DNA from 2 places in the Janthinobacterium sp. Mn2066 genome. Region 2 is predicted to be linked to the other one. Evidence: predicted binding sites of a transcription regulator. Region 2 holds the regulator's gene; the other holds the start of a gene.
What was found. Region 2 encodes FliA, which starts transcription of late flagellar genes. Its sites were predicted from a motif close to CTAAAGTTTNNNNNNNNNNNGCCGNTA; they were not measured.
Positions count from the first base shown of each region.

Region 1: ACL9RI_RS15585 (DUF5610 domain-containing protein) is a predicted target of FliA. The motif match lies at 5,653-5,679, and genes of this name have one in related genera.

Region 1 covers NZ_JBMOUF010000007.1:252,882-267,284, forward strand. The annotation lists gene ACL9RI_RS15565 (glycoside hydrolase family 28 protein) at 1-750, shown strand, start outside; gene ACL9RI_RS15570 (pectinesterase family protein) at 806-3,169, shown strand; gene pyrF (orotidine-5'-phosphate decarboxylase) at 3,295-4,119, shown strand; gene sbcB (exodeoxyribonuclease I) at 4,166-5,614, opposite strand; gene ACL9RI_RS15585 (DUF5610 domain-containing protein) at 5,758-6,387, shown strand; gene ACL9RI_RS15590 (GGDEF domain-containing protein) at 6,392-7,357, opposite strand; gene ACL9RI_RS15595 (HPF/RaiA family ribosome-associated protein) at 7,604-7,981, opposite strand; gene ACL9RI_RS15600 (NADP-dependent oxidoreductase) at 8,178-9,215, opposite strand; gene ACL9RI_RS15605 (TetR/AcrR family transcriptional regulator) at 9,355-9,948, shown strand; gene ACL9RI_RS15610 (DUF1345 domain-containing protein) at 9,969-10,634, opposite strand; gene ACL9RI_RS15615 (MFS transporter) at 10,668-11,930, opposite strand; gene ACL9RI_RS15620 (CDP-6-deoxy-delta-3,4-glucoseen reductase) at 12,009-13,034, opposite strand; gene ACL9RI_RS15625 (SDR family oxidoreductase) at 13,047-13,964, shown strand; gene ACL9RI_RS15630 (hypothetical protein) at 14,057-14,320, shown strand.
Region 2 covers NZ_JBMOUF010000001.1:580,829-595,231, reverse strand. The annotation lists gene ACL9RI_RS02590 (flagellar hook assembly protein FlgD) at 1-274, opposite strand, end outside; gene flgC (flagellar basal body rod protein FlgC) at 289-690, opposite strand; gene flgB (flagellar basal body rod protein FlgB) at 693-1,136, opposite strand; gene flgA (flagellar basal body P-ring formation chaperone FlgA) at 1,328-2,050, shown strand; gene flgM (flagellar biosynthesis anti-sigma factor FlgM) at 2,162-2,467, shown strand; gene ACL9RI_RS02565 (flagella synthesis protein FlgN) at 2,476-2,943, shown strand; gene ACL9RI_RS02560 (hypothetical protein) at 2,963-3,766, opposite strand; gene ACL9RI_RS02555 (translation initiation factor Sui1) at 3,874-4,236, opposite strand; gene motD (flagellar motor protein MotD) at 4,277-5,068, opposite strand; gene ACL9RI_RS02545 (flagellar motor protein) at 5,074-5,820, opposite strand; gene ACL9RI_RS02540 (RNA polymerase sigma factor FliA) at 5,802-6,533, opposite strand; gene ACL9RI_RS02535 (MinD/ParA family ATP-binding protein) at 6,572-7,435, opposite strand; gene flhF (flagellar biosynthesis protein FlhF) at 7,428-8,747, opposite strand; gene flhA (flagellar biosynthesis protein FlhA) at 8,950-11,046, opposite strand; gene flhB (flagellar biosynthesis protein FlhB) at 11,043-12,248, opposite strand; gene ACL9RI_RS02515 (fumarylacetoacetate hydrolase family protein) at 12,505-13,503, opposite strand; gene ACL9RI_RS02510 (pseudouridine synthase) at 13,590-14,300, opposite strand.

The DNA.
Region 1 (14,403 bases), on a different contig from region 2:
AAGAATGTCTTGATCGCCTACAACCATATCAGCGTGGGCGACGATGGCATTGCCGTCAAGGCGCATACGGGCAAGATCGGCCCCGTGTCGGCCATGCGCATCTGGCATAACCGCATGTACTTTACGCACGGCATGTCGATCGGCAGTGAAACGGATAGCCATGTCGATGGCGTCAGCATCCGCGACCTGGCCATCGATGGTTATGACATGGGCGCCACCAGCGGTTTCCGCATCAAGACGGACGATAGCCGTGGCGGCGAAGTCAAGAACGTGACGGTCGATGGCCTGTGCGCACGGCGGCTGCAGCAGCCGATCGCCATCGACAGTTATTACGGCGATGCGGCCGACGCCAGGAATGCGCTGCTGCCGAATATCCACGACATTACCCTGCGCAATGTGCGTTACCTCGATACGCCGGGCTCCCGCTACAACGGCGACAAGGCGCTGCTGCTGTTGCGTGGCTACCAGTCGGCCACGCAAAGCTATCCGCTCTACAACATCGTTTTCGACAACGTGGTCTTCGACAGCCTGCCCGGCTGGGTCGCGACGAAGATAAGCCAGCCCGTGCCATCGAATGCGGCGCTGGTGATGGGCCCCGGCCCCGTCTCTTTTGCCAGCGTGCTGACGGCCGCTGCCGGAGCGAACGGGGTCAGCGTGACCGACCGCCGCAGCGCGCAGGCGGCGCCCTGGGATTGCAGCGCGGCCTTTGTCGATTTTCCGGCCGCCAATGCGCCCATGTCCCTGCCTTGATGTACTACACCGAGCGTTACACCCAGCAAGACCATCATAATAAAAGGAGACCAGAGTGTTTATTGATCGTTATCCATTCCGGCGGGCTGTGGCCTTGCCTGTTTTGCTGTTCCTGTCCGCTTGCGGCGGCGGCAGCAGCGATGCGGGCGCGCCCGCAACCGTGCTGGCATCGGTGCAAGTGAGCCAGAGCGTCGACCGCAGCGCCGTGTCGGTGGGCGACCGTGTCACCTGGACCATGAGCGCCAGCAACAAGGGACCGGGCGCCACCAGCGGCCCCATTACCCTGGTCACGACCGTGCCGGCCAATATCAGCGGCATCAGCGTCACTGCCACGGGCGCCACCTGCGGCCCCGCCGTCAGCACGCTGACCTGCACCATCGCCGCGGGCCTGGCCGCCAACGCCAGCGCCAGCGTGGTGTTGTCGGCCACGGCAGCGGGGGTGGATAAACTGGCCAGCAGCGTGATGGCCAGCGGCCCCGATGCGCCCGCCTGCGTGGCGGCTGCCGGCTGCGCGGCCACCACCACCGTGACGGCCGCCGCCTTGCCGAACGTGAGCGTGACGGCCAGCGTCGACAAGGCCAGCGCCATCGTCGGCGATAAATTGACCTGGAGCATCAAGGCGCTCAATAGCGGCAATGCGTCCAGCGCCGGCGTTATCACCTTGAACACCAGTTTGCCTGTCAATATCAGCGGCGCCACTGTAACGGCCACGGGCGCCAGCTGCGCGGCCATCAGCGGCGCCACGCTCAATTGCAGCATCGCCGCCGGCCTGGCGCCGAACGCCAGCGCCAGCGTGCAGATCAGCGCGAATGCGGCAGCGGCCGGCAGCCTGGTCACGACCGTGGTGCCGGCCGGCGCCAACGCCAGTTGCGCCACGCCGGCAGTGTGTACCACCAGCACCAGCGTGACGGCTGCCGCGGTCGCCAATGTGTTGCTGAGCAGCACGGTTGACAAGGCCACGGCCAATCTGGGCGACACGATCAGCTGGACCATCCAGGCCATCAATAGCGGTTCCGCAGCGACGACGTCTGCCGTGACCTTGAGCAATACCTTGCCTGCGAATATCAGCGGCGTGACGGTGACGCCGACGGGCGCCAGCTGCAGCATTTCGGGTAGCAGCGTGAGCTGCAGCGTGCCGGCTGGCCTGGCCGCGGGCGCTTCGGCCAGCGTGCGCATCGCCGCTGTCGCCAGTGCTGCTGGCAACCTGGTCAATACGGTGACGCCAGGCACGGGCAGCAGCTGCGCCAGCACGGCCGTTTGCAGCAGCACCACGCTGGTCGCTTCCGGTGTCGTCGCCTCCACGGCAACCCGGCCGCAACTGGATGCGGCCACGGCAGCGGGATTGACGCCCGTCAAATACCTGGCGCAAGGCGGCAAGAGCTTGCCAGCGAGCAGCTTGCCGGTCGATAACTGGGACCCGACGGCTGGCGTGGGCGATGTCAGTACCTTCACGGCGCAGTTCACGGTCGATGCGGCGGGCAAGAGCGACGCCAGCAATTTTGTTACCGTGCAAGCGGCCATCGATGCGGCCGTCGCACTGGGCAATAAAGTGCCGCCCGTGTTTATCCGCGTGCAGCCCGGCACCTACCGCGAAACGGTGTGTTTGCCCAGCAGCGGCACGCCGGCCATCCGTTTATACAGCCTCGATAGCGATGCCTCGCATACGGTGATCGTGTTTAATAACGGCAATCCGACGGTGGATGCGGCCAAGACCAACGGCAACAAGTGCAATAGTTCGCCCGCCAATCCCATCGGCACCAGCGGCAGCGCCACCTTCGCCGTCAACGCGGCCGATTTCCAGGCCAAGAACCTGACTTTTTCCAATGATTATGTGAAGGGCAGCTTTGCCGGCAGCAATCAATCTGCCGTGGCCCTGATGACGCAGGGCGACAAGATCGTGCTGGAAAATGTGCGCCTGCTGGGCCACCAGGACACCTTCTACATGAAAAGCGGCAATGTGGACCAGGTGTCGCGCGTGTACGTGAAAAACAGCTATATCGAGGGCGATGTGGATTTCATCTTCGGCCGTGGCACGGCCGTGCTGGATAATTGCACCATCCACACCTTGAACACGGGCAACGGTACCGGCTATGTCACGGCGGCCAGCACCGATTACCGTAACGCCTATGGTTTCCTGATCACCAACAGCCGCTTCACGGCGGAAACGGGCACGCCGGCCGGCCAGATCTACCTGGGCCGTGCCTGGGATGAAGGCGTTGCCAGCCTGGCCGCGTATGGCGTCACCTCGCCGAATGGACAAGTGCTGATCCGCAACTCGGTGCTGGGCGAGCATATCCGCAAGGCCGATCCATGGGCAGACTCGACGGCCACGCGCCCCTACAGCTCGGTGCCGGCGGGCGCCTTGCCGGCCAACCGTTTGCTTGAATATGGCAACACGGGGCCGGGAAATGGCAACTAGGAAGAACGCGGTTTAATCTTCTCTGACAGCGCCGTGCTTGTCTGCTGGCAAGCGCGGCGCTGTCGTAGCAAACCCGCGCCGCGTTACAATACGGGGTTTGCAACTGAATATAGAGAAGGTGTGCCGTGAATTTCATCAATAAATTATCCGCCGCGTGGACGGCCAATAATTCCCTGCTGTGCGTGGGCCTGGACCCTGACCTGGCGAAACTGCCGGCGGAATTGCGCGATGCGCCCGATGGAATCACCACCTTTTGCACCCGCATCATCGACGCCACCGCCGACCTGGTGTGCGCGTTTAAACCGCAGATCGCCTATTTCGGCGCGCTGGGCGCAGAAAAACAGCTGGAAGACATCTGCCGCTATGTGCGTGAACACTATCCGCACATTCCGCTGATCCTCGACGCCAAGCGCGGCGATATCGGCGCCACCGCCACCCAATACGCGCGCGAAGCGTTCGAGCGTTATGGCGCCGACGCCGTGACCGTCAACCCCTACATGGGCGAAGATTCGCTCGATCCTTACCTGGCGTGGGCCGACCGCGGCGTGATCATCCTGTGCCGCACTTCGAATCCGGGCGGTTCCGACCTGCAATTCCTGAATACCGATGGCGAACCGCTATACCAGCGCGTGGCGCGCCTGGTGGCCGGCAAATGGAACAAGAGCGGCCAGTGCGCACTGGTGGTGGGCGCAACGTTCCCTGAAGAACTGGCGCAAGTACGCGCCATCGTCGGCGACATGCCGCTGCTGGTGCCGGGCATCGGCGCCCAGGGCGGCGACATTGCCGCCACGGTCGGCGCAGGCCAGACGGCGGGCGGCATGGGCATGATGATCAGTTCTTCGCGCGCCATCATTTACGCCAAGCCGCAGGATGGCGAAGATTTCGCCGACGCAGCACGCCGCGTGGCGATCGAAACGCGCGACGCGATCAACGCGCACCGTAGCGTTTAAGGTCGGGGCAAGATGCAAAATGCCGGGCTAGCCCGGCATTTTTTATTTAATCGCGTTGCGGCGCGACCATCTCTACATAATCGTAGAGTTCACCCAGTATCTCTTCCCCCCGCTCATCGACCGATTCCGACAAGGTATCGATTTCCGTAAACAGCATCTCGATGGTGCGGGCGCCGGCCTCGCCATCGAACAGGCGGGCGGCGCGGTGCTGTTCCCAGCGCAGGCTTTCCGCTTCGCTCAATGTCTGCGGGAAATTGCGCGCGCGGTAGCGGAACAGCAATTCCTGCAGGCGTTCGTCGGCAAACGAGGGACGGGCGGCGGCCAGTTCGGCTGGCGTCTTGCGGCGCAGCGAGTCGAGCAGGCGGCGGTCGTCATTGCTGATAAAGCCGCCATACAGGTCTTCATCCACGTCGACGGCGCCTTCGCCAGCGGGGCGCTGGAACACGGCGGCCCAGGTGGCCGACATGTCGGGCAGGGTAGCTGCATGGCTGGCGTTGGCCCGCGCTGCTTCGACATCGATGCCCCAGCGCTCGGCCATGGCCGGCGACAGGGTCTTCAAATTGCCGACCAGCATGGGCGACTTATTCAGGTGCACGCTTTTCACGGGCAGGCGAGTCATGCCTTCGGGCATGGCGTCGGCGCGGGTAAACAAGCGCGTGCGGATGGTGTCGGCGTCCAGCGTCGCCAGTTCGCGCGGGTCGTACTGGCAATCCCACACCAGCACCTCGTTTTTATTGCTCGGGTGCGTGGCCAGCGGCCACACCAGGCCCAGGCAGCCGCGCTCGGCGGGGAACATGCCCGAGACATGCAGGAAAGGCTGGCGCTGGGCAGCGTCCAGGTGCATGCCCATTTCGCTGGCGACCCGGTCTTTCTTGTGCAGCGCCAGGCAAAATTCGAACAGCTTCGGCTGCGTCTGCCTGATCAGCCGGGCCAGGGCGATGGTGGCGCGCACGTCGGACAGCGCATCGTGGGCCGCTTCGTGCAGCAGGCCGTTGGCCTTGCTCAAGTGTTCCAGCTTGAAGCTGGTCTGGCCATCGTCGCGCCTGGGCCATTGCAGGCCGTCCGGGCGCAGCGCATGCGTCATGCGCACCACGTCGAGCAAGTCCCAGCGGCCGCAATGGTTTTTCCATTCGCGCGCATACGGGTCGTGCAGGTTGCGCCAGAGCAAGAATCGCGTGACTTCATCATCGAAGCGGATGGTGTTGTAGCCCACGCCGATGGTGCCAGGCTCGGAAAAGGCCGCTTCGATGACGGCCGCGAATTCATGCTCGGGCACGCCCTGCTGCAGGCATTGCTGTGGCGTAATGCCGGTGATCAGGCACGATTGCGGGTCAGGCAGGAAATCATTGGCAGGCTGGCAATACAGCATGATGGGCTCGCCGATTTCATTCAGCTCGGCATCGGTGCGGATGGCCGCAAACTGGGCCGGGCGGTCGCGGCGCGGCTGTACGCCAAAGGTTTCGTAATCGTGCCAAAGAAAAGTCTGGATAGTCATTGATGGTGGTGGCGTTGTGGTCGCTAAAAAAGTCGTGGCTATAGTTTTTTGAATACTTGCCGATACTATATGTGATCAGAGAGGATCGCTCTCGCTGCGCTAAGCGCATGGTGTCATATATTGCCCGTTCAAGGAGGCCTATCGTGTCAATTCCCATCGCCGCAAGCAGTAATTCCGCCAGTTCCCTGAATTCCGTCAATGCTGACGATCATAAAGTCCGTCAAAAGGATGGCGGCAGCGCCGAGATGAGCGTCAACGACAAGTCGCGCCTGCAATTGAACGCGTCCATCATGCAGGCCTCGCTCAATGTGTCCATCGGTTCACAGAATGATCCGCTGGCGCTGGTCTACAAATCGGCCATCACCAGCATCAATGAAGCGTTGAAAGGCCAGTATGGCGATGACGCCGTGCAAAACGCAGCGTCGCAAGACAATAGTCCCGAGGCGACGGCGAGCCGCATTGTATCCTTGTCGACCGGGTTTTTTGAAGCCTACAAGAAACAGCATCCGGGCGAGGATGACGATGCCACCCTGCAAAAGTTCATGGACACCATCGGTGGCGGCATGGAAAAGGGTTTCAAGGAAGCGCGCGACATCCTCAGCGGCTTGAAGGTGCTGGGCGGCGATATCGCCAGCAATATCGACAAGACCTATGCGCTGGTGCAAAAGGGTTACGCCGATTTCCAGGCCGCGCACAGCAGCAAGAAGGCGGATTCGCCAGCCGCGCCAGCCACGCCAGCGAGCCCGGATAAGCCAGCCACCAAGGCGGCCTGATTTACTACAGGGAAACGGTATTGCGTCCCGAGGCCTTGGCCCGGTACAGGGCAGTGTCGGCCGCGGCGATCAGGCCGTGTTCATCTTGCCCCTGGGCCAGGCTGGCCACGCCGAAGGAACCCGTGATATGCGGCAGCGGACAGCGCATGTCGTTGAAGATGACGGCTTGCTGCATGCGCTCGCACAGCCGTTCCGCCACCAGCATGGCGACTTGCTCGCTGGTATCGGGCAAGATCACCATCAATTCTTCGCCGCCATAGCGCACGGCAAAATCCGTGGGGCGCGAGGCGGCCCCCAGTACCTGGGCGGCGATGCGCAGCGCCTGGTCGCCGGCCTGGTGGCCGTGGGTGTCATTAAAACGCTTGAAATGGTCGAGGTCGATCATCACCAGCGACAGCGGTTCGCCGCTGCTGTGGGCGGTGACGATCATATTCGGCAGCAAATCGTTGAGCCAGGCCCGGTTGTACAAGCCCGTCAGGCTGTCGACCATCGATAGCTGGCGGTAGAATTCGCCGAGTTTCTGGCGCCGGCGCAGCAGGGCGTTGGCGGCGCGGATGCGGAAGGACAGCAGGCGCAGCAGGTTGCGCGCCAGGCCGTTCGACTGCTCGATCAATTCCCAGACGAGGCTGGCGTGAATCACCAGCAAATCGGTTTCTTCCAGTGCGGAAATGGCGGCCAGGTTGCTCGCTTCGTCCAGCACCGACTGTTCTCCCACGCTTTCGCCGGGCAAGACCTTGCTGACCGTGCCGTCGTCCATGCCGGTATGGGTGTCGGCCGCGACGGCCAGCGCGCCGCGCAACACGATGTAGAGGCTGGCGCCTTGCGTATCGGCCAGCGCTTCGCCCGCCTCCAGGCGAATCACGGGGCAGGGCGCCAGCATGGTCGCCGTCCGGCTATCCGCCCCATCGCGAAATAGCTGTAGATCGCCGATGTTGCAGTTTGAAGCGCTGAAGTTGCCGATTTGTTCCACAAGCCCACTTTCAAAAAGCCAGCGTCACGCAAGCAGTGAGCCGGTTGCTTCATGATAGCTTAAAGCGGGCTTTACTGTAATGAAAAAGGCTTTCCAGAAGTGAAATTATGTGTGGAATACGACAATTATTTTATCGGTATGATAATTGCGTTAAAGGCAATGTTGGCGGGGCTTGCCAAAAATCGTTTCCGCAAATGCAAAGGCAGCCTTGAACGGCTGCCCAGGTCTCTATAAAAACACGGGGAATTACTCGGCGGCTTCTTCCGCTTCGGTCTCGTCGACCACGGCATTCTTGCCGCTGGCGTGGCGCTTGCTGCCGTGCAGGCGGCCCATGGCGCTATCGATGGCGCGCTTGAGCTTCTCGGTGGCGCCGCTCAGCGATTGATGCACGCTGGCATTTTGCTCGGTGACGGCGATAGGTTGATAACCGGCGACGCGGGCTTCGATGACGCAGCGGATATCGTCCGCGCCGCCTTTCGGGCCATTCGTGTCGCTCAGGTGGACTTCGATGCGGGTCAGGTTGTCGCGAAAGCGGCTCAGTGCGTTTTCAAGGACGGATTGCACATGTTCGGTCAATCCAGGGGTGTGGGCGATGGTGCTGTCGGTATTGATATTGATTTGCATATGCTTGACTCCTTCAATTCAAAAAAAACCCATCACAGCCGTGCTACGGCCTTATGCAGATGACCTCCTGCATGAGACTTATCTTACTCCTGTTTCCCCTATTTCAAGGGGCTTTGCACGATTAAGATGGGCTTAACCCTTCAGCCAGGTCAAGTTTCCTCACTGAAACTATCTGCCATCGGCTATCGCGGCAGCGCTAGTCGTGGGCTGCCCCGACCTGCACGATCGTCTTGCCAAAGTTCTGGCCTTTCAAAAGGCTGATCAAGGCTTGCGGCGCCTGCTCCAGGCCGTGCAGCAGATGTTCGCGGTAACGGATTTTTCCCTCGGCAAGCCATGCTCCCGCTTCCTGCAGGAAGTCGGCGAGCTGGGTGGGGGCATATTCCGTCTGGATGAAGCCGCGCAAGGTCAGGCTCTTGCCCATGATCTGCGCCATGGTGCTGGACAGACGATCGACGTGGCCTGTGGCGCCGGCGCTGGCTTCATATTGCGAGATCAGGCCGCAGACCGGCACGCGGGCGTAAGTGTTCAGCAGGGGCAGCACGGTATCCCAGATGCGCCCGCCGACGTTCTCGAAGTAGACATCGATGCCGTCCGGGCAAGCCTTGGCCAACTGCCCGGCAAAGTCCGGCGCCCGGTAGTCGGCGACAGCGTCGAAATGCAATTCCTCCTTCAGGTAAGACAGCTTTTGCTGGCCGGTGGTGATGCCCACGGCGCGGGCGCCGCGCAGGCGGGCGATTTGTCCCACCGCCGAGCCTACTGCCCCGCTTGCCGCTGCGACCACCACGGTTTCGCCGGGCTTCGGCTGGCCGATGTTGCGCAGCCCTGCGTAGGCGGTGAAGCCCGTCATGCCCAGCACGCCCAGTGCGGTGGAGGGCGGGGCGGTCGCCGGGTCGAGCCGGCGCAGGCCGCTGCCGTCGGACAGGGCAAAGCGCCGCCAGCCTGACGACGCCAGTACCCAGTCGCCTTCCTGCCAGTGTGGATGGCGCGACTGGCGCACGCGCGAGACCGTCGCACCGACGATCGCTTCGCCGATCTGGATCGGGGTGTTGTAGGATTTTTCGGCGCGCATCCACCAGCGCATATACGGATCGATCGACAGGAAAATCGTTTCCAGCAGCACCTCACCCTGGGCCGGAACGGGGACTGCCAGGTTCTCCAGGCGCAGGTCGGACAGTTGCAGCTCCCCATCCGGACGCGCGGCCAGCACGATCTGTTGATTGGCATACTTGCTCATAGGTTTCTCCTGTTGGTGGGACCTTGCGCTATTCTGTCGGCTGCTCAGCGTAGCGCATTAACATACATTGTGTATGCGAATGAAATATTAACATACATCGTGCATGTCATTGCGTGCTGCGAATCGACAGGAGGGCGCCATGGCGCGACAAAAACGTGCGGATATGATCGCGGTCACGCGTAGCAAGCTGATCGCCGCTGGCCGCAAGGCTTTCGCCAGCAAGGGGTATGCCGATACGGCGATGGAGGATTTGACGGCCGACGTGGAGCTGACGCGCGGCGCGCTATACCACCACTTCGGCGGCAAGAAGGGTTTGTTTGAAGCCGTGATCGCCCAGATCGATGCAGAGTCGGCCGAGCGCCTGCGGGCCGTGGTGGCGCAGGCAGCGACACCGTGGGAAGGTTTCGTCGAGGAATGCGTTGCCTGGGTGGAATTGGCGCTGGAACCGGAGATCCAGCGCATCGTCCTGATGGATGGTCCTTCCGTCCTCGGCGATACGGCGCGCAGGGCCAGCCAGACGAGATGCCTGCTCAACACGATGCGCAGCATCCAGGACTTGATCGACAACAAGATCATCAAGCCGGTCGATGCGCAGGCCACGGCCTACCTGGTCAACGGCGCCGCGCTCAATGCCTCGCTGTGGATCGCCAGCGCAAGCGATCCGCGCGTGGCATCGATAGAAACGGTGGCCAGCTTCCGCGTTCTGCTCTCGGGGCTGCTACAGACGGCGTAAGCACATTGTTCAGCCATTCTTCAACCATTGATCAGGCCGGCGGCGATATTGATCGACAGGCCCAGCACCACCAGGTTGAAGAAAAAGCTCAGCACCGACTGGCCCAGCACGATCTGGCGCATCAGGCGCGTCTGCACGGTGACATCCGAGGTTTGCACGGCCACCGCGATGGTGAAGGAGAAATACAGGAAATCCCAGTAATCGGGATTTTTCTCTTCCTCGGGAAAACGCAGCGGACGCTGCTGCGGGCTGGCCTGGTAATACAAATGGGCGTAGTGGAAGCAAAACAGGGTGCCGACCAGGAACCAGGAACCGACCAGGGTCAGGATGGTCAGGCCGTAGTGCAGGGCGCGCATGTCGGGCGTCATGTCTTTCATGGCCGACAGTTGCGAGACGATCGCCGCCAGGCTCATCACCGAAGCCACCGACAGCGCCGACAAGACCATGGCCGCCCGTTCATCCTGGCGCGCGGCCACGGCCTTGACCTGGTGATGGCTGGCGCGCATCATCATCCAGGCCATGGTAATCAAATACAGCCACACGGCGACATTCCACGCCGTCAGCAAGCGCGTCATCTGGCGCCAGGAGTCGGGCAGCAGCAAGCCGGCCGCCACGCCGATGACGATGGCCAGACTCAAGTGAGGACGGCTGCGGATGAAGCCGTGCAAGGGGAAGGCGTTTTTCATGGCGCAGGCTGGCGTGGTGGTCGATACCGCATCTTATCCTGTCGTGCCTTGTGCCGCGGCTTCCTTGGCGTGGTGGGGAAACCGGTCCATGCGCGACAGCACGGGGAACAGCACGGCCCACAGGCCCGTCACGGCCAGGGTGGCGGCGCCGCCGAACAGCACGGCGCGCACCAGGCCGAACCAGCCAGCCGTCAGGCCCGACTCAAACTCCCCCAATTCATTCGAGGCGCCGATAAACACGGAATTGACGGCGCTGACACGGCCGCGGATTTCGTCGGGCGTCTCGAACTGCACCAGCAGGTGGCGGATATACACGCTGACCATGTCGCCGGCGCCCATCAGGAACAGCGCCACCAGGGCTACCGCGACATGGCTGGTGGCGCCCAGGGTCAAGGTGCCCAGGCCAAACACGGCCACGCCGCCAAACATCCAGGCGCCGACCCGGCGCGTGATCGGGAAAAAGGCCAGCGCGATCGAGCAGACGGCCGCGCCCACGCCGGGCGCCGTGCGCAGCAGGCCCAGGCCGCTGGGGCCCGTATGCAGCACATCGTGCGCCAGCGCCGGCAGCAGGGCGGTGGCGCCGCCGAACAGCACGGCAAACAGGTCCAGCGAAATGGCCCCCAGCACGATCGGTCTGGACCAGACGAAGCGCAAGCCTTCGAGCAGGGTATGCCAGCTGACCGGTTCGCGCCTGACCACCTGCGGCGCGGGCGTGGTGGCGCGCATCAGCAGCACCGATAACACCAGCAGCGTGGCGGCCACCAGGTACACCACCTTGGGGCCGAAGTAATACAGCAAGCCGCCCAGGATGGGGCCGAGGATGATGGCGACATGCGAGCTCGACGAGCTGAGCGCGACGGCGCGGCTGAAACTTTCGGTGGGCACCATATTGACCAGCACGGCTTGCGTGGCCGGCATCATGAAGGCGCGCGCGCTGCCGAACAGCACCAGCACGGCAAACACGGGCCAGACGGCGGCCATGCCGCTGACGGTGAACGCCAGCAGGGCCAGTGCGCAAGCGAGTTGCGCCGTCAGGCACCAGGCGATGATATTGCGGCGGTTATAGCGGTCGGCGGCGTGGCCGGCCGGCAAAATCAAGACCAGGAAGGGGGCGAACTGCGCCAGGCCGATCAAGCCCAGGTCGAACAGGCTGCCCGTCAGTTGATATACCTGCCAGCCGATGGCCACGCTTTGCATTTGCACGGCCAGGGTGCCCAGCACGCGGGCTGACAGGTAGAAGGAGAAATTACGGTGGCGCAGGACACTGAAGCCGTTGCCGGGCGAAACGAGGGACATGAACACTTTCCAGAGAGCAGCGGGGTATGGGAAGGCAGCGGGCGGCGCCCGCAGCGCCTTCCCGCTGCATGGAGGGTGTTACTTGGCCAGGTCGGCTTCGGTGGTAAACGCGTCCGCGTAAAACTCGTCCGCCGGCAGATTGCACAGCTTGACAAAATCGCGGTTGGCCGACTCCACCACGACGGGCGCGCCACAGGCGTACACCTGGTAGGCCGCCATGTCGGGCAGGTCGGCCATCACGGCCTGGTGCACGAAGCCCGTGCGGCCTTGCCAATGGTCTTCTTCCAGCGCGTTCGAGACTACCGGCACGTAGGTGAATTGCGGCAAGTCAGCCGCCCACTGGCGGCACAGCGCATCCATGTACAGGTCGTGCGGCCGGCGCGCGCCCCAGTACAAGGTGATTGGACGCGGCGATTTCTCGTTGATCATGTGCTCGACGATGGCTTTTAATGGCGCAAAGCCGGTGCCCGACGCCAGCAGCACCACCGGCTTGTCTGAGTCTTCGCGCAGGAAGAAGGTGCCCATCGGGCCTTCGAAACGCAGAATGTCGCGCTCTTTCATGCTGCCAAACACCTGGTCGGTGAACAGGCCGCCCGGCATGTGGCGGATATGCAGGCTGACCGGGCCGCCCTCGACGGGGGCGCTGGCCATGCTGTAGCTGCGGCGCTTGTTGTCGCGCAACATGATTTCGATATACTGTCCGGCGCGGTAGTTCAGGCGTTCGCTGGCCGGCAATTGCAGGGTCAGCACGACCACGTCGGGCGCGACTTTCTCGATCGTGGTGACGCGCGACGGCATTTTCTTGATGGGATAATCACTGCTGCCAGCCACTTCACGCGCTTGCACCACCAGGTCGCCCTGGGGCACGGCGCAGCACAGCAGGGAATAGCCTTGCGCCGCTTCTTCGTCCGTCAGCGAACGCGATTGATACGGCTTGTGCTGTACGCTGCCGGACACGACCTTGCCTTTGCAAGAGCTGCAAGCGCCGCTTTTGCAGCTATACGGCAAGCCCACGCCGGCGCGGATGGCGGCCGACAAGACGGTTTCGTCCGCTTCGCAACTGAATTGATGGCCGCTGGGCTCAACAGTAATTTGAAAAGTCATACTATCCTTGAGATGAAAAACATATTAATTCAATCATTGCACAAGCCGCTGGGCCTGCCGCGCCTGCTTATTCTTGGCTGCGGCGATGTCGGCATGCGGCTATTGCCCTTGCTGAGCACGCGTTTTCGCGTGTTTGCCGTCACCAGCCAGCCTGCGCGCTGTGCCGAACTGCGTGCGGCGGGCGCCGTGCCCATCGTGGCCAACCTCGATGACCGCGCCAGCCTGCGGCGGCTGGCCGGGCTGGCGCCGTGGGTCGTGCACCTGGCGCCGCCCCAGCCGGCGGGGCTGCTGGACCGGCGCACGCGTAATCTGGCCGCCATTTTACCTGAGCACGCCCGCCTGGTATATGTCAGCACCAGCGGCGTGTATGGCGATTGCGGCGGTGCGCAGGTGGCCGAGACGCGTCCGCCAGCGCCGCAAAATGCCCGCGCGCGGCGCCGTGTGGATGCCGAAACCGTCCTGCGCGCCTGGGGCGTGCGCCGCGCCGCCAGCCTGGCCATCCTGCGCGTGCCCGGTATTTATGCCGATGACCGTTTGCCATTAAAACGTTTGCGCGAGGGCACGCCGGCGCTGGTCCCGCAAGACGACGTGTACACCAATCACATCCATGCCGACGACCTGGCGCGCATCATCGAACGGGCCCTGTGGCGCGCCAGGCCGGGCCGCGTGTATCACGCCAGCGATGACAGCCAATTGAAGATGGCCGAGTATTTTGACCTGGTGGCCGATGCCTTCGGCTTGCCGCATCCGCCCCGTTTGCCGCGTGCCGCGTTGCAGCAAGTGGTCACGCCGATGTTGCTGTCGTTCATGTCCGAGTCGCGCCGCCTGGACAATACGCGCATCAAGCGCGAGCTGGGGCTGCGTTTGCGCTACCCGCGCGTGGCTGATGCGCTGGCGGTGTTGTCAGCCAGAAAACTCGCCATCAGTTAAAATGCGCGGTTATTTCCGCACTTTCTGCCGGCCGGGCGCATGCCGCGCCTGCCTGCCGCGCGCTACCAGTTATTATTGACCGAGGATTATCCATGACCACCCTGACTTACGAAGAATACCTGGACGAGGTCACCACCGTCCTCACGGAGCTGTATGACCTGGAAGACCAGGCAGCCATCAAGCTGGTGGTGTCGGCCCAGGATGCGGAGTTTTTTGTGCCGCACGACGATCACGCCGAGATGCGCACCGTGGAGCAGGCGAAGAAGGATGCCGTGACCTTGTACGAACGCAAGCAGAATCGCCAGCAAACGCAGGAAAAGCAGCAGCAGCGCGTGCGCCAGCAAAAGAAACCATGATGGTGTCCGGCAGTTGCCGGACTTTCTGCCTGCCTCACTGTTGATATTGCGCAAACGCGCCGCGACGGCGTGACGGTAATGTG
Region 2 (14,403 bases):
TCGATTCGGCTTGCTGGTAACTCGATTTCAGGCTGTCGAGGGTCGTGTTGAGGTTGTTGATGCCCGTCACCGTCGACAGCTGGGCCAGCTGGCTGGTCAGCTGTGCATTGTCGAGCGGGTTCATCGGATCCTGGTTTTGCAGCTGGGTCACCAGCAAGGTCAGGAACTTGTTGGTCTGCGCCTCGACGCTATTCGGATCGGCCGTGCTCTTCTTCGGATTCATCGTCGCCATCAAGTCATTCGAGATGGAGGTATTGGTATCTACGGTAGCCATGGTTTTGATGAGCCTTATTGGCCTAAAGTGAGGGTTTTCAGGAGCAGCGACTTGGCCGCGTTCATGGTTTCCACGTTCGTCTGGTACGAGCGCGAAGCCGACAGCATGTTGACCATTTCATCGACGGTATTCACGTTGGGCATGGTGACATAGCCCTTGTCGTCGGCCAGCGGGTTTTTCGGGTCATACACCAGCTTCATCGGCGACGGATCGTCGATCACCTTTTGCACCTTGACGGCAGTGGCGCCATTGGCCATCGGCACGGCTTCGAACACCACCTGCTTGGCGCGGTAGGCTTCGCCACTGGCGCTGGTGGCGCTGTCGGCATTGGCCAGGTTGCTGGCCACCGTGTTGAGCCGCTGCGCCTGGGCGCTCATGGCCGAACCGGAAACATTAAAAATATTAAATAGCGACATGATTATTGTCCTCCCTGGATCGCCGTCAGCATGCCCTTGATCTGGCCATTGAGCAGGGTGATGGCGGTTTCATAACGGATGGCGTTGTCGGCAAAGGCGTTACGCTCCAGGTCCATATCGACCGTATTGCCATCGACGGCGCCCTGCGCCGGCGTGCGGTACAGCAGCGGCGTGCCATCGGGCAAGCTGCCGGCCGCCTTGCTGCCGGCGGCGCCCTCGACGCCCTTGCCCGCCATATGCTGGGGCGAGGTGGCCTTCAGTGCGGGCGCCGCGCCGCCGGCCTTGGCCAGCGCGCCTTTCAGGGCACTGGCGAAATCGACATCGCGCGCCTTGTAGTTGGGCGTATCGGCATTGGCGATATTCGAAGCGAGCACTTCCTGGCGCGTCGAACGCAAGCTCAGCGCCGTCTCATTGAAGCGCATGTAATCGTCGAGTTTACCTATCATTTCAGGCTCCGGAAAAAGTCGCCACTGGCGCCCGGTTTGGCGGATGAATGGCGTTTTAGTGATGACAGGAAAGATAGTACGGCGGCGGCCTTGCCAGCCATCGCCGGATCAGACCGCACTTTTACCCCTTAATCCTCGCTTCGACCGGGCGCGCGCGGTCTATCATGGCACCATTCCAGAGGCCTATCACCATGAAAAAACCGCTCTCCTCCGCTCGCTCCCTCTTGCTGCCGCTGGCTTGGCTGGCATTGCTGGCGCCACTGGCACAGGCGCAGAACGCGGCTGCCGGACGCCAGTCGCCGGAAACGCTGCGGCAAAGCGTGGAACAGTTCCTGCTGGTGCAAAGCAATGGCTTGCCAGGCAAGGTCAGCGTCACCGTCGGCGCCGTCGATCCGCGCCTGAACCTGGCGCCCTGCCCTGCGCCGCAAGCGTTCATGGCGCCCGGCGCGCGCGCCTGGGGCAAGACCACGGTGGGCGTGCGCTGCACCCAGCCCGCCAACTGGACTATTTATGTGCAAGCCAATGTGGCGGTGGTCGGCGACTACATCGCCAGCGCCGCGCCACTGGCGCAAGGACAAACCATCGACGCTACCCAGCTGGTGACCATGCAGGGCGACCTGGCCGCGTTGCCAGCGGGCATAGCCACCGACATGGCGCAGGTGGTCGGCGCCAGCGCCAATGTCTCCTTGCCACCCGGCACGCCGATGCGCCTGGACACCTTGCGCCGCAAACCGGTGGTCATCCAGGGCCAGCTGGTGCGGGTGGTGTCGAGCGGCAATGGTTTCCAAGTGGCATCAGAAGGGCGCGCCATCGGCAATGCCGGCGACGGCCAGGTGGTGCAGGTACGCACCCAAAGCGGCCAGCAAATCAGCGGCGTGGCGCGCGCGGGCGGCATGGTGGAGGTGGCCTTTTAAAGCGGGCTGGACAGCGATATTGTCGTCTGGGGCACTAAAGTTTCAAGAGACGGTGCCGATAAAGAGACATATCCCGGAGTTTTTTGACTTCGACCAGACGAGGATCATGTTGTGAAAATCACCGAAACCATCAAGAGCAATCCCGCTTTGCCGGTCGCGCCGACCAATACCTCGGGCGCCCGCAATGCCGAGAAAGCACAAGCAACACCGACGACGTCGGATAATGTACGCCTGTCCTCGCAAGGACAGGCATTAGCGGCCAGTGCAACTGCCGGCAGCGGCGGCGTGTTCGACACGAAAAAAGTGGAACGCATCAAGCTCGCCATCGCCGACGGCCAGTTCCAGGTCAATTCTGAAAAAGTGGCAGACGGTCTCCTGGATACAGTCAAGGACTTGCTGCACTCACGAAATAGATAGGTTTCCCCATGCAATCAGTGACTCCGTTTTCCAGTCTGCGCGACGAACAAGAGCGTATGACCGCATTGCTGGCATTGATGAAACAAGAACAGCTGCATCTGGTTGCAGCTGAAATCGATGCCATCACGGAGATCACGACCCGCAAGACGGTGCTGGTCGGGCAATTGAGCCAGCTGGCGGCGCAGCGCCACCAGGCGCTGGCGGCAGCCGGCTTTGCCGCCGCCGAAGAAGGCATGGATGGCTGGCTGGCCCAGGCCGGCAACCCGGAAGCGGCAGCATTATGGACAGAATTGCTGAGCACCACGCGGGCAGCCAAGGAACAAAATCGCTTGAACAGCCTGCTGGTCAACAAGCACATGCTGCACACCCAGGGCGCGCTGAACGCCGTACGCCCACCCGCCCAAAGCGGCAACTTCTACGGCCCCAGCGGCCAGGCTACCAGCAATACCGTCAGCCGCCGGGTCGTTATCGGCTAAAGCCGGGACCCAGCACAGCTCAGCTGTGCGCAGCACGCCCCGTGTGCTGGCGGAATTTCGCGGCAATACCATTTCCCTTGGCCAACGCCGCTGCCTGCTGTTCCGGCGTCAGCGCATCGCGCAAGGACTGCCAATACTGATCCGCATAAGGATTGACGCCGCCTGGCCCCAGGATATCGTCATGCACCAGGCGCAGGGCCGACACATAACCATAGGCCAATAGCGGATCTTTCGGCACGATATCACCACCGCGCAGATATTCCTTCATCAAGGTAGTCGCGCCGATAATCTCGCCATCGTCGGCCCGTTCCGTCAGTTGCGCGATGGCCTGGCGTTTCCACTCAAGCACCAGTGGGTCATTGGGGCGGTCACGCAAGGCATTGGGGTCGCCAAACGGCCCCGCCTCAAGAAAACTGCTGGTGGCGCCGTACGCACCTCCCTTGACGGCGGCGGCCAGGAAGTCGAGGCGGGAATTTTTCTGGCTCTGTGTCATGCCACCGCACAACTTTGCTTCGGCCGCCGTTTCCCCTGCCGTCAATTCGCTGCCCCGCGCAAATTCCACTGAAGGCAAGTGCCCCTCTGCATTGAAGTAAATGCAATCATCGAGCAGATGGTAGGCCGCATCCGCATCGTCGGGATTGCCGCTGGCGGCCAGGCGTTCCAGCTGCGCGCCCAGGCTCGGGGCGGCAGGCGCCACGGCCGATGCGGAAGCGGCATCGGCGCCCGGATTGAAATAGGAAGACAGGCTGCGTCGGACTTTCGATACCTGCAGCGCCGCCGGTGCGCCATCGCCTGGTCCAGGAGCATAGGTGTAGACCAACATCAATACTGCAGCAGAGACAACAAGGACAACGGTGGTTTTGGCTGGCATGACAAAGTGGCTAAATGATGACAACCACAAGTTAGCACAGCCGCATGCCAAAAAGATACTTAGCCGCCCGCTTTTTTCGCTTTGTGTCCTGCAAGTAACAGCGCCGCCATGATGGCATCCACATGGTCGCCCTGCACTTCGATCACGCCCTCCTTGACCGTGCCGCCCGAACCGCACTGGCTGCGCAATTGCTTGCCCAGCAAGGCCAGCGCGACGGCGTCCAGCGCCAGGCCTTTTACCACGGTGACGCTCTTGCCGCCACGACCCTTGGTCTGGCGCGACACGCGCACCTGGCCATCGCCGGCAGGCGCAGCCTTGGCGTTGGCCTTGCATATACATTGCCCCACCGGCTGGCGGCAGGCTGGGCACATGCGGCCCGTTTCGGTGGAATACACAAGACCGCCCAGGGAACTGCTTTTCATGATGAAGATAAAGTAAAAGAAAGGCCGCGATTGTAGCAAGCTAGCGGGGCGCCGGTGCAGGTACAGGCGCAGCCGGCGGCGTCGGCACTTCCGTCACGGTTTCGGGAATGCCGGACAAGATCGTCACGGCAACCCGGCGGTTGCGGGCGCGCCCTTCCGGCGTGTCGTTCGGCGCCACGGGGATATTGTCGGCGTGGCCGACGGCCGTCAGGCGCGACGCCTGCACGCCGCTGGCGATAAACAGCCGCACCACGGCGCTCGAGCGCGCGGCCGACAATTCCCAGTTCGAGGCGAAATTCGAATTGCTGATCGGCTGGATATCGGTGTGGCCCTCCACCTGCACGTCGTGACTATCGTCCTTCAGCAGCACGGCCACGGCGCGCAGGGCCTGGTCGGACTCCGGCGTCAGCGCGGCGGCGCCCGGGTCGAACAGCACGCTGGCATTGATTTCCACGCTGACGCCGCGGCTGGTCTGCGTCACGCGCACCTTGCCTTCCTTGACCAGCGGCGCCAGGGTCGAGGTCAGGTCCTGCGCCAGGCGCGTCATGTGCTCGCGTTCGCGGCGGATCGCTTCGGCGCGGCGTTTCAGGGCCGGGTTGGGCAAGGCGACCGCTTGCGGCGCTTCCATGATCAGCGGCGGCGCGCCTTTATTCAGCCCGAAGGCCTCGCCGATGGCGTCTGAAAACACGCGGTATTTGCCCTCGTTGACCAAGGAGAGCGCGTACATGACGACAAAGAAGGCGAACAGCAGGGTAATGAAGTCGGCATAGGAAATCAGCCAGCGGTCCTGGTTGTCCGGCTCTTCGTCATACTTCCTGCGCGCGCGCCGCATCATGGTCAGTGCTCGTGCAGCAGGCTCGATACGCGCTCTTCGATGATGCGCGTATGGTCGCCGGTGGCGATGTCGTAGAACACGGCGGCCGTCACTTCATACTGGGTCACGCGGCGCGTGACGATGGCCTTCAGTTTATTAGCGACCGGCAGGAACAGCAGATTGGCCAGGCCCACGCCATAAATGGTGGACACAAACGCCACCGCGATGCCGCCGCCGAGCTTGCTCGGGTCGGTCAGGTTTTCCATCACGTGGATCAGGCCCAGCACGGCGCCCAGGATGCCGATGGTGGGCGAATAGCCGGCCGCCGATTCCCACACCTTGACGGCCTGGCGCTCGGCCAGTTCATAGGCGGTGATTTCCACGTCGAGCAGCTGGCGCAGCTTGTCGGGCGCGATGCCGTCGACGATCATGCGCAAGCCCTTGGCGTTAAAACGGTCGGCCGTGTTTTCCATCAGGCGCTCCAGCGCCAGCGGACCGTCGCGGCGCGCCGTCAGGCTCCACAGGCCGATGTCGCGCGACAGCGCGGCGCGCGTGTCGGCCGGCGGCTTGAACACCCAGCGCAGCATTTCCAGGCCACGCACGAAGGTGCGCAGCCGCGTCTGCAGCAGCACGGCGCCGAAGGTGCCGATCACCACGATGGCAAACGCGGCCGGCTGCAGCAGCGAGGCCATCTTGCCGCCTTCGAGCGCCTGGCCGACCAGGAGGCCGGCGACGGCCAGCAGCAGCCCGATTACGCTGGACCAGTCCACGCCTGCTCCCGTAAGGTTGCGCGCAGGCGCGCGACGGCCTGGGTATGCAGCTGCGAGACGCGCGATTCCGATACGCCCATCACCGCGCCGATCTCCTTCAGGTTCAGCTCTTCTTCGTAGTACAGGCCCATGAGTATTTTCTCGCGTGGCGGCAGCGCGTCGATGGCGTCGATCACGGACTGCCGGAAATCGGTATCGAGCAGGGAGCGCAAGGGGTCGCTGTCCTCGTCCACGCAATGGCGGTCGAGGAAGCTGTCATTGCCGTCCGGGTCATGAAAGTCTTCGTAGTACACCAGTTGGTGGCCGCCGCCCTCGCCCAGCATTTCCTGGTAATCGGCCAGGGGCATTTTCAACAGCTTGGCCACTTCCGACTCGGTCGGCGGATGGCCCAGGCGCTGCTGCAGGATGCTCATCGCCTCTTCGATCTTGCGCATGTTCTGGCGCATGCTGCGCGGCAGCCAGTCGCTGGTGCGCAGCTCGTCGAGCATGGCGCCGCGGATGCGCAGCACGGCATAGGTCTCGAACTGCGCGCCATGGGTTTCTTCGTAGCGGGTGATCGCATCGAGCAAGCCGATCATGCCCGCCTGGATCAGGTCGTCGACCTCGACCGATGGAGGCAGCTTGGCCTTCATATGGTGCGCCAGACGCTTCACCAGCGGAATATGTTCCGTTAGCAGATAGTCTTTGTTCGATTTCCCTTTGACCGTGTACATAGGCTGCTTATTGTTCTATATATGTGCTGCTAATCGATTCAGGCGCTGAAATGGTGTGCACTCCCCGTCTGATACAAAGTGGAGCCCAGCACCGGCGCCGCCGAACGGGCCAGCCGTTCCGCCAGGGCGCGAAACGCCACCGACGCGCCAGCCAGCGGAAATGCATCGATCACGCTGCGGCCCAGGCGCGCCGCGCGATGCAGGTATTCATCGGCTGGCACCGAGCCCATCGATGTCAGTTTCACGGCCAGGTAGCGGTTCGCCGCCTGCGCCATATTATCGTATACCACCTTTGCCTCGGGTTCGGAAGCACCCGTCACCAGGATGCCGAAGGGACGGCGTCCCAGTTCCTGGCTCAAACGCTTGATCAGGCTGTACGCTGCCGTGATCGAGGCGGCGCTGCCCGACACCTGCACCACGATGTCGGAAGTGGCCATCAGCGGCACGGGAAAGCAGGCGCCGCTCTCGCCGACCACGCCATCGACCAGCACGATGCCGGTCTGGCGCGCCATCACTTCGAAGGTCTTGGCCAGCCGGCGCGATTCGTCATTGGTGGCAAAGTCGGGGCTATCCATCTGATAGTTGCGCGCCCCCAGGGTGGCCACGCCAAAACCCTGCGGTACAGCATGGATCACCTGGTTCAGGCCGCACTGCTGGCGCGCCACGTCGAGCAGGCTGGCGCCATGCGCCAGGCCCAGCCGCGCCGCCACGCCTTCGCTGCTGCCGCTGGCGTCCAGCAGCAGCACTTCATTGCCCGTATAAGCGAGCGACGCGCCCAGGTTGATCAGCATGGCGCCCTTGTCATCCTGCGGCGTGGCCGACAACACCGTCAGCACGCGCGGCTGCGGGCCGCCCAGCATGCGGCGCAAGCCTTCGGCCTGGTCGAAATCAAAATTAGCCAAGGTGTCCCCCGCGCGCCTCATGGTTGCGGGCCACCGCCTGCGCCATCAGCAGCGGCAGTTCGGCGTCGGAAAACTGGGTGGCCGCCGCATCGCGCTTGAGTTTAAACGCGCGGTCGACCAGGTAGCCACGGTCGCCCAGGTGCAGGTCTTCCGGCACCCGCTGGCCATTCGAGACATAAAACAGGTTGAGTTTCTGGCGGATCACCACGTCGAGCACGTTACCGATCGAGGCGGCTTCATCGAGCTTGGTCATGATGCAGCCGGCCAGGCCGCTGCCTTGATAGGCGCGCACCACTTCGTTCAGGGTTTCCTGGGTGGCGGTGGCGTTCAGGCACAGCAGGCGCTTGACGTCGGCGCCGGCGCCCGACAGCATGGCCACCTGTTCGGTCACCATCTGGTCGCGCTGGCTCACGCCCACCGTATCGATCAGCACCGTATGCTTGTTCTTCAATTCTTTCAGGGCGATGCGCAAGTCGGCTTCATCTTTCACCGAATGCACCATCACGCCGAGGATCTTGCCGTAGATGCGCAATTGCTCATGGGCGCCGATACGATAGGCGTCGGTGGTGATCAGGGCCAGCTTTTCAGGGCCGTGGCGCATCACGCAGCGGGCCGCCAGTTTGGCCGTGCTGGTGGTCTTGCCGACACCGGTCGGGCCGACCAGGGCAAACACGCCGCCCTGCTCCAGCATGGCGTCTTCATTGGCCATGGTGTTCAGGTTGCGGTTCAATACCGTCTTGATCCAGCGCATGCTTTGCGCGCCATCGAGGCCGGCCGGCAGTTTGTCGATCAGGTAGCGCGCCAGGCTGGCCGAAAAACCGGCCGCCAGCATTTCGCGCAGCACCACGGCCTTTTGCGGCTGGCGCTGCTGCGTGGAACCCCAGGAGATTTCTGCCAGCTGGGTTTCCATCATGCCGCGCATGGCGCGGATTTCATTCATCATGCCGCTCATCTCGGCGGCGGCGTTTTCCTTGACGTGCGCCAAAGCGCTGGCCATCATCTGCTGCATGCGGGCCATGTCCATCGTCTCGCTGGCCGGTGCGTGGCGCGGCGCATGATGGCTTGGGCTGGCACTGGCAGCCGGACGCTGCGGTGCAGGAAACTGGGTATGCAACTGGGGACGCGGCTGGGCCATTTCCGAGGCGGCCGGCGGCGAGGCCAGCGAAGCGGCGTCGTCATTGGCCAGCGCGAGAATTTCCACCACGCCATCGCCCTGGCGGTTCGACAGGATCACGGCATCCGGGCCCAGCGCTTCGCGCACGCGGCGCAAGGCATCGCGCGAGGTCGCGGCGGTAAATTTTTTCACATTCATGGCCGGCCTCCCATCATCTGGGTTACACGCGCTGAACTGGACTGTATGGCCATCATCGACTCCTGTTGCTTGAGTGCAGTCTTCAATATGAGACACGGATCACTCGGACAGTATCGATTATTGTCGATCTCAGGGGAAGATGATCGAAGGAAAAGGATGGGAAAGTGCCCGTTATTCAGTTGCCGAAGGGGAAATTGAACAATTATTGGGCACCCACCAGGTTGGTGACGCGAATCGTCTTGGTTTCCGGTACTTCGGCATGCGACAGCACTTTCAGTTGCGGCAGGGCGCGGCGCAGGAAGCGCGACAGCAGGGCGCGCAGGGGCGCCGGCACCAGCAATACGGGCGTCAGTCCCATCGCTTCCTGCTGCTGGGCTGCCAGCCCAGCTTGTTGCGCGATGGTGTCGGCCAGGCCGGGCTCGATGCCCGTCCCATCGCCGCCATTGCCCATGGCTTGCATCAGCAGGCGCTCCAGGCGATTGTCCAGGGTCATCACGGACAACTCGGCCGCGCCAGGGAACAATTGCTGCACGATCGCGCGGCCCAGCGCCACCCGCACCAGCGCCGTCAAGTCGTTCGGGTCTTGCGTATGCACGGTGTGCTCGGCCAGGGATTCGATGATGGTGCGCATGTCGCGGATATGCACGCCTTCCATCAGCAGGTTCTGCAGCACTTTTTGCAGGGTCGACAGCGACAGCATCTTCGGCACCAGGTCTTCCACCAGGCGCGGCGACTCCTTGCCCAGGTGATCGAGCAGGGACTGCACTTCCGCGCGGCCCAGCAATTCGGAGGCATGCGAGGTGATCAGGTGATTCAGGTGCGTGGCGACCACCGTGCCCGCATCGACCACCGTATAGCCCATCGATTGCGCCTGGTCGCGCAAACCCGCTTCGATCCAGGTAGCCGGCAAGCCGAAGGCCGGGTCGTTGGTGGCAATGCCGGGCAAGGTGCCGCTGGCCATGCCGGGGTTGATCGCCAGGAACTGGCCGTTATAGGCTTCGCCGACGCCCACTTCCACGCCCTTGAGCGTGATGCGGTAAGCCGATGGCTTCAATTCCAGGTTGTCGCGGATATGCACGGGCGGCGCCAGGAAACCCACTTCCTGGGCGAATTTCTTGCGGATGCCCTTGATGCGCTTGAGCAATTCACCGCCTTGCGTTTTATCCACCAGCGGGATCAAACGGTAGCCCACTTCCAGGCCCAGCGTATCGACAGGCATGATGTCTTGCCAGCTGGCTTCTTCCTGCTCGGGCGCCACGGTGGCTTGCGGCACCTCGGCCGGTTTTTCGGCATCGGATTTTTTCTTCGCCGCCGCCTTGGTAATCAGGTAGGCGGAACCGCCCAGCAAGCCCGCCAGCAACAGAAAGACCAGGTTGGGCATGCCGGGTATCAAGCCCATGCCGCCGATAATGCCGGCCGTGATGTACAGCACTTGCGGCTTGGCAAACAATTGACCTACCAGCTGGGCGCCAATATCTTGCTCACTGGCTACGCGCGAGACGACGATACCAGCCGCCGTGGAGATGATCAGCGAAGGAATCTGCGCCACCAGGCCGTCACCGATGGCCAGCAGGGTGTAGTTCTTCAATGCATCGGCAAAGCCCATGTCGTGCTGCACCAGGCCGACGATCAGGCCGCCGACGATGTTGATCACGGTAATCATGATGCCGGCGATGGCATCGCCGCGCACATATTTACTGGCGCCGTCCATGGCGCCATAGAATTCGGCTTCCTGCGCCACTTCCGTGCGGCGGCGGCGCGCCTCGTCTTCACCGATCAGGCCGGCATTCAGGTCGGCGTCGATCGCCATCTGCTTACCGGGCATGGCATCCAGCGCGAAGCGGGCGCCCACCTCGGCGATACGGCCTGCACCCTTGGTGACCACGGTAAAGTTGATGATGGTCAAGATAATAAACACGACGATACCGACCGTGTAGTTACCGCCGATCAAGAAGTGACCGAAAGCCTCGATCACCTTGCCGGCCGCATCGGCGCCCGTATGGCCCTCCGTCAGCACCACGCGGGTGGAAGCCACGTTCAGCGACAGCCGCAGCATGGTCGACACCAGCAAAATCGTCGGGAAAGCCATGAAATCGAGCGGCTTGACGGTGTACAGCGCCGTCAGCAGCACGATGATGGACAGGGCAATATTAAAGCTGAAGAAAATGTCGAGGATAAAGGCCGGCAGCGGCAGCACCATCATCGCCAGCAGCATGATGATGATGACAGGCGCGGCGATGCCCTTGCTGGCACTGCCCTTCAATCCGCTCAGCCAGGCTGGCATGGTGACGCCGTTCATGGTGTACTTCCTTTATTCTTGTCGTCCGCGCCGGGCGCAGGGGGTGTCTGTGGTGCTACTTGCGATGCCGGGTTCAAGGGATCGAGCTCGGGCGGCACATCGAGCTGCTTCGGCTTGTCGGGGCGCTGGCCGTGGCCATTGCCATACGAGCGCAGCTGGAACACATACGCCAGCACCTCGGCCACGGCCGCGTACAGCGCTTCCGGTATTTCGTCGCCAATATCCGTATGTTTATACAATGCACGGGCCAGGGCCGGCGCTTCCAGGATGGCAACTTTGTTCTCGCCAGCCACTTCGCGGATCTTGGCCGCCACTTCATCGACGCCCTTGGCCACTACCTGCGGCGCGCCACGCGAATTGGCGCCATACTTGAGCGCTACCGCGTAATGGGTCGGGTTGGTCACCACCACGTCGGCAGTGGGCACGTCGGCCATCATGCGGCGGCGCGAGGCTTCACGCTGCAACTGGCGGATCTTCGCCTTGATCTGCGGATTGCCGTCCGATTCCTTCGACTCCTGCTTGACTTCCTGCAAGGTCATTTTCATTTTATTGGCGTAGTGCCACATCTGGTACGGACCATCGATGGCGGCGATCAGGCCCAGCGCGCCGACGATGATCAGGAAAGCGCTGATCAGCAGGCTGACCAGGTGGGCCGTGCCGACGCGCAAGGATTCCACCGTCAGCCCCAGCACCGCTTCCTTGTGATGCTGCATCACCAGCCAGGCGACGATGCCGACCACGATGGTCTTGGCGATCGCCTTGAGCAACTCCACCAGCGCATTCTTGGAAAACATATTGCCCAGGCCCTTGATCGGGTTGAGCTTGCCGAAATTCGGCGTAAACGCTTTCGAGCTGAACAGCCAGCCGCCCACCAGCAGCGGCGACGCCAGCGCCACGATCATGATCACCACCGCATACGGCAGGCAGGTGAGCAGCACCGCGCCCACGTCGTAGGCGATGCGCAAGATCATCGCATTGGGATTCAAGATCTGTTCCCGGTCCATCGACAGCCCGGACACCATCACGGCCGACAGCCGCCGCACGATGGAATCGCCGGCAAACCACAGGCAGCAGCCGGACGCCATCAGCACCGTAAACGTGGCCACTTCACGCGATCGCGGAACATCGCCTTCCTCACGCGCCTGCTCGAGGCGCTTCGGTGACGCGGCTTCGGTCTTTTCTGCGTCGCTGTCTTCCGACATCAATCAACTCCGGTGAAGTCCTGCAGCCTGGCTAGGCGCATGAGGGACTGGGCATGAGACATTATCGAGCCTGCAAGGCGCATGCCATCAGCGGAACAGGGCAGTAAATGCCCTGCTTTTCAATTATCTTAAAGGTGCCGCAGGCACCCACTTTAAAGGGGGCCGAAAAATGGTCAGCGCAAGGCGCCGCCCCGAAGACAGTACGATGAGTACGGCGAGGGGCGGCAACGCAGCCATGGCCATTTTCTCGGAGCCCCTACCGACTTTTACGCGCTTCTGCCTGCTCCACCTTCTGCTCAATCGCGCCAAACAGCGACTTGCCATCGTCGCCCAGCATTTCGATGCGGATCGTGTCGCCAAACAGCATGAATGGCGTAGTGGCCACACCATCGGCGATGATCTCCTGGTTACGTCGCTCAACAATGCTGGAAAAGCCCTTCTTCATCTCCTTATTGGCCACCCCGCCCGCGCTGACCACGCTGCCGGCGCCTGCCGAACGGGTCTGGCACAGGTGGGCCAATAACTGCGGATAATTGAAGCTCATGTCGGCGCCGGCGGCGGGCTGGCCTGTCAGCTTGCCATTCAGGCTGGAGCGCAACGGCAGGCACACCTTGCCGCCGCGCCAGGCGTCGCCCAGCTCATCGGGCGTAATCGCTACCGGCGAGCACGCCATCGACGGCTTGGCTTGCAGATAACCATGGCCGCTGGCCAGCTCATCAGGAGCCAGGTTGCGCAGCGTCACGTCATTGACCAGCATCAGCAGCTTGATGCCCATATGCGCCTGGTCGGCCGTGGAGCCCATGGCCACGTCGTCCGTGATGGCGGCAATCCCTGCTTCATAATCGATGCCCCACTGCTCGTAGGCCAGCACGATGGGATCCTGGGCGCCCAGGAAATGGTCGCTGGCGCCCTGGTACATCAGCGGCGTGTCGCGCAAATTGGCCGGCACTTCGCGGCCCGCCGCCTTGCAGGCCCGCTCCACCTGCTGCAAATACGACACGCCAGCCACGCGCAAGCTGCTGCGCGGCAGCGGCGCCATGCAGTTGGCAGGATCGAACTCGAAGGCGCGATGGCCGCGTCCGCTATTGATGGTCTGGTACAGCAAATCCAGCTGCGGCGCGATAAAGGTCCAGTCGTCGAGCGCCCGCTGCAGAGTGGAGGCGATGCCGTCGGCCAGATGGGCGGTTTTCAGGTCGCGCGAGACGACGGCCAGCTGGCCATCGCGCGTGCCGTCATTCAAGGTGGCTAATTTCATGGGCGGAATTTGTCAGATGCAGGCTATTGGCGTCAATCAGACGCCAAAAAGCCGGGAATTCCCGGCTTTTATTATCAGGAAGGAAATCAGGCCAGCTGCGCCAGTTGCGCTGGTGTCAGATAACACCACTCGCCTTCGGCAATCCCCAGCGATTCCAGGGTCAGGCTGCCAATCGCGGAACGGTGCAAGGCGCTGCAATGGTTGCCGGCGGCGGCCAGCATGCGCTTGACCTGGTGGTATTTGCCCTGCTCCAGCACGATTTCCAGCTGGTGCTCGCCGCGCTTGATGCAAGTGACGGCGGCCAGCGGCGCCGGCTCGTCGTGCAATTGCACGCCAGCCAGCAGCAGCGCCACCAGTTCATCGGTCACGGGCTCTTGCGTGGTGGCCTGGTAAATTTTCGGCACATGACGCTTCGGCGACGATTGTGCATGGATAAAGGGCCCATCGTCGGACATCAGCAGCATACCGGTCGTATCGTGGTCGAGACGGCCGACCGGCTGCACTTCGCGCCAGCTGAACTGTTCCGGCAGCAAGGTCAGCACGCCAGGGTGATGGCTGGGCTTGCGCGAGCATTCGAAATTCGCGGGTTTGTTGAGCGCGAGATACAGGTGTTCGTGGTACACCCACTCTTCCTCGAAGACGTGCAGCACCAGGCCTTCCGTCTCGACGGTGGTGCGATAGTTGGTCTGGGTCACGCCGTCGATGACGACATCGCCATCGTCGATGAGGGAGCGGCAATACTTGCGGGTGCCAAAGCCCTGCGATTGCAGGATGCGGTCTAGGGATAATTTACTCATGGGCGTGACTTTAACAGATGGCGCCTGCAGCGTGAAGACGGCGCACATCTGCACCAGGAAGCAAGACCTTGGCGCCAAGCAAGCTGGCAAAGCAAACAACAGA